2 linked regions of the Actinokineospora alba genome follow. The protein of the gene in region 2 binds, or shares a complex with, the protein of the main gene of each other region. Links are inferred from orthologs where the notes say so. Each region holds a gene or a part of one and is shown on either strand. Other genes may lie near its edges.

The links.
Region 1: the proteins of uvrB (region 2) and pcrA are in contact, whole or in part, in a crystal structure (PDB 7EGT), measured with the Thermus thermophilus proteins. The link is inferred for Actinokineospora alba from one-to-one orthologs. Residues at the interface, in WP_096411307.1 of Thermus thermophilus: Glu23, Leu25, Arg26, Asp27, Gly28, Glu29, Arg30, Phe31, Arg55, Glu326, Asp327, Phe328, Glu379, Ser382, Gln383, His398, Gly400, Arg401; in WP_096412145.1 of Thermus thermophilus: His654, Arg656, Phe657, Gln666, Asp668, Glu669, Lys680, Arg681, Leu682, Ser683, Lys685, Tyr686, Ala687.

The regions. Positions count from the first base shown.
Region 1 is NZ_SNXU01000001.1:960,669-964,032, forward strand. Bases 316-3,364 are described here. They hold pcrA (DNA helicase PcrA), read right to left. Parts: upstream 2,993-3,364; coding sequence 638-2,992; downstream 316-637. Other genes in these bases: C8E96_RS04440 (hypothetical protein), read right to left, coding at 316-525; C8E96_RS04450 (chorismate mutase), read left to right, coding at 3,251-3,364. Also shown: C8E96_RS04435 (M23 family metallopeptidase), read left to right, coding at 1-191; more of C8E96_RS04440, read right to left, coding at 226-315. UniProt on the Escherichia coli protein: A helicase with DNA-dependent ATPase activity. Unwinds DNA duplexes with 3'-5' polarity. Translocates on single-stranded DNA with 3'-5' polarity. Initiates unwinding more efficiently from a nicked substrate than double-stranded DNA.
Region 2 is NZ_SNXU01000001.1:4,709,641-4,712,923, forward strand. The notes cover bases 253-3,220. They hold uvrB (excinuclease ABC subunit UvrB), read left to right. Parts: upstream 253-640; coding sequence 641-2,800; downstream 2,801-3,220. Other genes in these bases: C8E96_RS21740 (TetR/AcrR family transcriptional regulator), read left to right, coding at 253-609; C8E96_RS21750 (LLM class flavin-dependent oxidoreductase), read left to right, coding at 2,923-3,220. Outside these bases: C8E96_RS21735 (molybdopterin-dependent oxidoreductase), read left to right, coding at 1-53; more of C8E96_RS21740, read left to right, coding at 46-252; more of C8E96_RS21750, read left to right, coding at 3,221-3,283. UniProt on the Escherichia coli protein: The UvrABC repair system catalyzes the recognition and processing of DNA lesions. A damage recognition complex composed of 2 UvrA and 2 UvrB subunits scans DNA for abnormalities.

The sequences.
Region 1 (3,364 bases), 3.7 Mb from region 2 along the record:
TCACGGTCTACGGCCACGTCAACGACTACGTGGTGCGCGAGGGCCAGCGGGTCAAGGCCGGTCAGCTGATCGCCCACATGGGCAACCGTGGCCAGTCCACCGGTCCGCACCTGCACTTCGAGGTCTGGGACGCCAGCGGTCGCAAGATGAACCCGCTGCCCTGGCTGACCGCGCGCGGCATCAGCCTCTGAGTCTCGGAGACCTCCCCAAGGTCTTCGAGAAGCGTCACCGCTTGAGCATCACCCCGCCCTCCGGGTCGGCCCGCACGAAATAGGCGCTCGCGACGCGCCACACCGTGCACAGGGAGCCACTGCGCCCAGGCGCCGGAAGGTGGGCCCGCCCGCACCCCGCACAGCGGGTGCGGGCCCCCGAGGGCCGATGGAGCCCCAGCACACTCCGCCACGCCGCCGTGAGCCTGCGCAGCTCGGTGCTGACAACCGCCTGCTGCCCGGCCGCGAGGCGGTCGACCGCGTCGAGGTAGCGGCCCACCGCCTCGGCGAGGAGCCGGTGCAGCAGCTCGTCCATTCCCTGTTCCCCCCTGCTTGCGTCATGGGGATAGTGAACCGCAGGGGACCGACAATTTTCGAACATCAGTTCGAACGTGACACCATCGAGTGACCGAGTGGGCCGCTGAGGCTTAGAGCTTCACCAAGGGGACGCTGCCGATCAGCATCAGGCGGATCGTTCCGGCGGTGCCGAAGTCGATCGTGGCCGTCGCGCGCGGGCCGGTGCCGTCGGTGGCGACGACAGTGCCCAGGCCGTACTTGTCGTGGTTGACCCGGTCGCCCACGTCCAGCGTCAGCGCCGCGGTGTCCTGCCAGCCCTTGGACGGCGCCGGACGCAGCCCGGCGCGGCCCGCTCCGGTGGCCCGAGAGCCCCACGTGGTGGCCCGGCTCGGACTTGAGCGGTCCGGACCCATCCGCCGCCAGTCGATCAAGTCCGCGGGGATCTCGTCGAAGAACCGCGAAGCCGGGTTGGTCATCGGCTGACCCCAGGCCGACCGGACGATCGCGCGGGACAGGTAGAGGCGCTCGCGGGCGCGCGTGATGCCCACGTACGCGAGGCGGCGCTCCTCGGCGAGTTCCGTGGGATCGCTCAACGCGCGCATGTGCGGGAAGATGCCGTCCTCCCAGCCCGTGGAGAACACCACCGGGTATTCCAGGCCCTTGGCCGTGTGCAGGGTCATCAGCGTGACCATGCCGCCGGACTCGTCGTCCGGGTCCGGCACCTGGTCGGCGTCGGCCACCAGGGACACGCGCTCCAGGAAGGCGGCCAGCGAGCCCGCCTCCGGGCCGACCGTGGCGGAGTCGACCGCGTCCGGTGGCGGCTCGTCGGCTGGGGCCTCGGTGAACTCGCGGGCGACCGTCACCAACTCGGTGAGGTTCTCCAGCCGCGAGGCGTCCTGCGGGTCGTCGCTGGCTTCGAGTTCGGCGCGGTACCCGGTCTGGTCGAGGACGGCGTCGAGGATCTCGGCGACGTCCTGGCCGTCGTCGACGAAGCGGCGCAGGCCGTCGATCAGCTCGACGAAGCCCGCGATCGCGCGCTGGGAGCGCGGGTTCAGCAGCGCCACCTTGCCCACGGCGGCGTCGTTCAGCGCGGCGGCGAAGGAGATCCGCTCGCGGTCGGCATGGGTGGAGACGCACGCTTCCGCGCGGTCGCCGATGCCGCGGCGAGGAACGTTGAGGATGCGGCGGAGGCTGACCGTGTCCTCCGGGTTCGCGAGAACCCTCAAGTACGCCAAGGCATCCCGGACTTCGCGCCGCTCGTAGAAGCGGACGCCGCCGACGACCTTGTACGGCAGTCCCATCCGGATGAAGATCTCCTCGAACACCCGGGACTGGTTGTTCGTCCGGTAGAACACGGCCACATCGCAGTTGTTCGCGATGCCCGCGTCGACCAGCTGGTCGATCTCGCGCGCGACGAACGACGCCTCGTCGTGCTCGTTGTCGCCGACGTAGGCGACGATCTTCTCGCCGTCGCCGAGCGCGGTCCACAGGCGCTTGTCGCGCCGGTCCGGGTTGCGCGAGATGACCGCGTTGGCGGCGTTGAGGATGGTCTGCGTGGAGCGGTAGTTCTGCTCCAGCATGACCGTCGTCGCGTTCGGGTAGTCGCGCTCGAACTCGACGATGTTGCGGATGGTGGCGCCGCGGAAGGCGTAGATCGACTGGTCGGCGTCGCCGACGACGCAGAGTTCGGCGGGCGGCAGGCCGTCGGTGCCGCGGCCGACCAGCTCGCGCACCAGCGTGTACTGGGCGTGGTTGGTGTCCTGGTACTCGTCGACAAGGACGTGACGGAAACGCCGGTGGTAGTACTCGGCGACGTCCGGGAAACCCTGCAGCAGCTCGACCGTGCGCATGATCAGGTCGTCGAAGTCCATCGCGTTGGCCTGGCGCAGCCTGCTCTGGTACTCCACATAGACCTCGGCGACGCGGCGCTCCAGGTCGTTGGCCGCGGCGGACGACGCCTGCTCGGGGCCGATCAGCTCGTTCTTGAGGTTCGAGATGTGGATCGACAGCGTGCGCGCCGGGTAGCGCTTCGGGTCGAGGTCGAGGTCGCGCGCGACCAGCGTGATGAGGCGACGCGAGTCGTCGGCGTCGTAGATGGAGAAGCTCGACGTCATCCCCAGCGTCTTGGCCTCGCGGCGCAGCACCCGCACGCACATCGAGTGGAACGTCGACACCCACATCGCGTTGGCCCGCCTGCCGACGAGGTCGGCGACGCGCTCCTTCATCTCGGCCGCGGCCTTGTTCGTGAAGGTGATCGCCATGACCTGGCCGGGATGGACGTTGCGTTCCCCGAGCAGATACGCGATACGCCGGGTCAGCACCCTGGTCTTGCCCGAGCCCGCGCCCGCGACCACGAGCAGCGGGCTGCCGATGTGCTCGACGGCGCGCCGCTGCTGGTCGTTGAGGTCGTCGAGGAGCGCTGCGGAGCCGGACTGGCGGCGGGGCGCGGCGGGCTCGGTGGTGGGGAGGTCGAAGAGTGCTTCCATCGTGCGAGCAACGGTACCGGGGGCCACCGACTAAGACGAAAAGTGCCGATCCCACAGGCCGGACACCAGGTCGACCTCACGGCCACGGTGTGTCACACTCGATCCGTGCAGCGCCACTACGAGTTTTTTTACGGGAACCGGACTCCGGCTCCCGTTGTGGCATAGCACCGAAAACCACCACGAAGCCCCGGAGTCCTCGGACCCCGGGGCTTTGTGCGCTCGGGAGCTGAGAATCTCCGCCAACCGCTGAGGATCACGATGTCCGAGAACACGGTCAAACCCAGCATCGAGCTTCCCGCCCCCGAGGAAGTCGCCGAGCTGCGCAAGGAAATCGACGAGTTGGACCGAGAGATCCTGCGCCTGGTGAAACGC
Region 2 (3,283 bases):
GCACGCCGTGGCACAAGTACGTCCCCGCCCGCCTGGAGCGCATCGATGCCTAGGTCGCCCCGCGACTCGATGATCGATAGCGCTGTCGTGCTGTTCCGACAGCGCGGGGTCGCCGACACCTCGCTGCGCGACGTCGTCGAACACAGCGGGGTCTCGCGGGGGTCGATCTACCACCACTTCCCAGGCGGCAAGGAGGAACTCGCCCTCGCGGCCACCGAGCGTGGCGGCGACTTCATCGGGAACCTGCTGGAGCGGCTGCTGGCCGACGTCGACGGCGATCGCGCGATCGCCGCGTTCGTCGACTACTGGACCTCGGCCCTGACCAAGGCCGACTTCGTCGACGGCTGCCCGATCGGCGCGGCCGCTCTCTCCTCCGACGAGACGGCGTCGGCCCGCGACGCGGCGGGTCGCGCGTTCGCGCGATGGGAGACGCTCCTGGCCGACGCGATAGCCCGCCGCGGCGTCCCGACCGCCCGCGCGGCGTCGCTGGCCACGTTGGCGATCGCGAGCATCGAGGGGGCGCTGCTGATGTGCCGGGCGCGACGCGACACGGAGCCCCTGACCAGGGTGGGCACCGAGCTGAGGGCCCTGCTCAGTCCGTCCGACTGAGATTGTCGGTGGGGCCGCGTACTGTCGGGTTGTGGCTTTTCCGACCGAGCACCCAGTCCTCGCGCACTCCGAACACCGACCCGTCGGCGACATCCCCCGTGCCGACGGGAAGTTCCGCATGGTCGCGGATTACCAGCCCGCGGGCGACCAGCCCGCCGCCATCGAGGAGCTGGAGAAGCGGATCAAGGCGGGCGAGCAGGACATCGTGCTGCTCGGCGCCACCGGCACCGGCAAGTCGGCGACGGCCGCCTGGCTCATCGAGCGGGTGCAGCGGCCGACGCTGGTGATGGCGCCGAACAAGACACTCGCCGCCCAGTTGGCCAACGAGCTGCGCGAGTTCTTCCCGGACAACGCGGTCGAGTACTTCGTCAGCTACTACGACTACTACCAGCCCGAGGCGTACATCCCGCAGACGGACACCTACATCGAGAAGGACTCGTCGGTCAACGACGACGTCGAGCGGCTGCGCCACTCCGCGACGATGAGCCTGCTCTCGCGGCGCGACGTCATCGTGGTCGCCTCGGTGTCCTGCATCTACGGCCTCGGCACTCCGCAGTCCTACCTCGACCGCTCGGTCGGGCTCAACGTCGGCGGCGAGGTCGAGCGCGATGTGCTGCTCCGCGCGCTGGTCGACATCCAGTACGCCCGCAACGACATCGCCTTCGCCCGCGGCACGTTCCGCGTGCGCGGCGACACGGTGGAGATCATCCCGGCGTACGAGGAGCTGGCGATCCGCGTCGAGTTCTTCGGCGACGAGATCGACAAGCTCTACTATCTGCACCCGCTGACCGGCGACATCGTCCGCGAGGTCGACGAACTGCGGATCTTCCCCGCCACCCACTACGTCGCGGGCCCCGAGCGCATGGAACGCGCGATCGGCGCCATCGAGGCGGAGCTGGAGGAGCGCCTCGCGACCCTGGAGCGCCAGGGCAAGCTGCTGGAGGCGCAGCGGCTGCGGATGCGCACGGCGTACGACGTCGAGATGATGCGCCAGGTCGGGTTCTGCTCCGGCATCGAGAACTACTCCCGGCACATCGACGGCCGCGGCGCGGGCACCGCCCCCGCGACCCTGATCGACTACTTCCCCGACGACTTCCTGCTGGTCATCGACGAGTCCCATGTGACCGTGCCGCAGATCGGCGGCATGTACGAGGGCGACATGTCCCGCAAGCGCAACCTGGTCGAGCACGGCTTCCGGCTGCCCAGCGCCGTCGACAACCGGCCGCTGACCTGGGAGGAGTTCGCCGAGCGGATCGGGCAGACGGTGTATCTCTCGGCCACCCCCGGCCCGTACGAGATGGGCCAGGCGGGCGGCGAGTTCGTCGAGCAGGTCATCCGCCCGACCGGCCTGATCGACCCCGAGGTCATCATCAAGCCGACCGAGGGGCAGATCGACGACCTGGTCCACGAGATCCGCGAACGCGCCGAGCGCGACGAGCGGGTGCTGGTGACCACGCTGACCAAGAAGATGTCCGAGGACCTCACGGACTACCTGCTGGAACTGGGCATCCGGGTGCGCTACCTGCACTCCGAGGTCGACACCCTGCGCCGCATCGAGCTGCTCCGGCAGCTCAGGCTCGGCGACTACGACGTCCTGGTCGGCATCAACCTGCTGCGTGAGGGCCTCGACCTCCCGGAGGTCTCGCTGGTCGCGATCCTCGACGCGGACAAGGAAGGCTTCCTCCGCAGCGGAACCTCGCTGATCCAGACCATCGGCCGCGCCGCCCGAAACGTCTCCGGCCAGGTCCACATGTATGCCGACCGGATCACCGACTCGATGCAGCACGCCATCGACGAGACGAACCGCAGGCGCGCCAAGCAGATCGCGTACAACACCGAGCGCGGCCTCGACCCGCAGCCGCTCCGCAAGAAGATCAACGACATCCTCGACCGCGTCCTCAACGAGGCCACCGACGACGACTCGGTTCCCGTGGGCGGCTCGGGCCGCAACACCTCTCGCGGCAAGCGGGCGGCGGGGGAGCCCGGCAACGCCCGAAGCGCCGGGATCGTCGGCGGTAAGGACGTCAAGTCCATGCCGCGCGCGGAACTGGCGGACTTGGTGCAGCAGCTGACAGACCAGATGATGAACGCGGCCCGCGACCTCCAGTTCGAACTGGCGGCCCGCCTGCGCGACGAGATCCACGACCTGAAGCGCGAACTGCGGGGGATGGACGCGGCCGGGATCAAGTAGCCAACGGTCCGCCCGGCGAGATGGCGTCGGGATCGCGGTGACCTGGCCGCCGGCATCAGTGCGGGAATAGGTCTGCCCCACCTCTTGTTTGAGAGTTCAACTACTAACAGGGGAGTGGGGCAATGGGTCACGAGATCCTGGGCACGCGGCAGGAGCCGACGTTCGGGCTGGACACCTTCGGCGACCTGGAGATCGGCGCCGACGGTGAGCTGGTGAGCCAGGCGGAGGCGATCCGACAGGTGGTGGCCGAGGGAGTGCTGGCCGACCAGGTCGGTGTGAACTATTTCGGCGTCGGCGAGCACCACCGGGCCGAGATGGCGGTGTCCTCACCCGACGTCGTGCTGGCCGCGATCGCGGGCCAGACCGAACGCATCCGGCTCGGCACCGGCGTGACCGTGCTGAGCTCGGACGACCCGGTCCGGGTCTACGAGCGGTTCGCCACGCTGGACGCCGTGTCCCGTGGCCGCGCGGAGGTCACGTTGG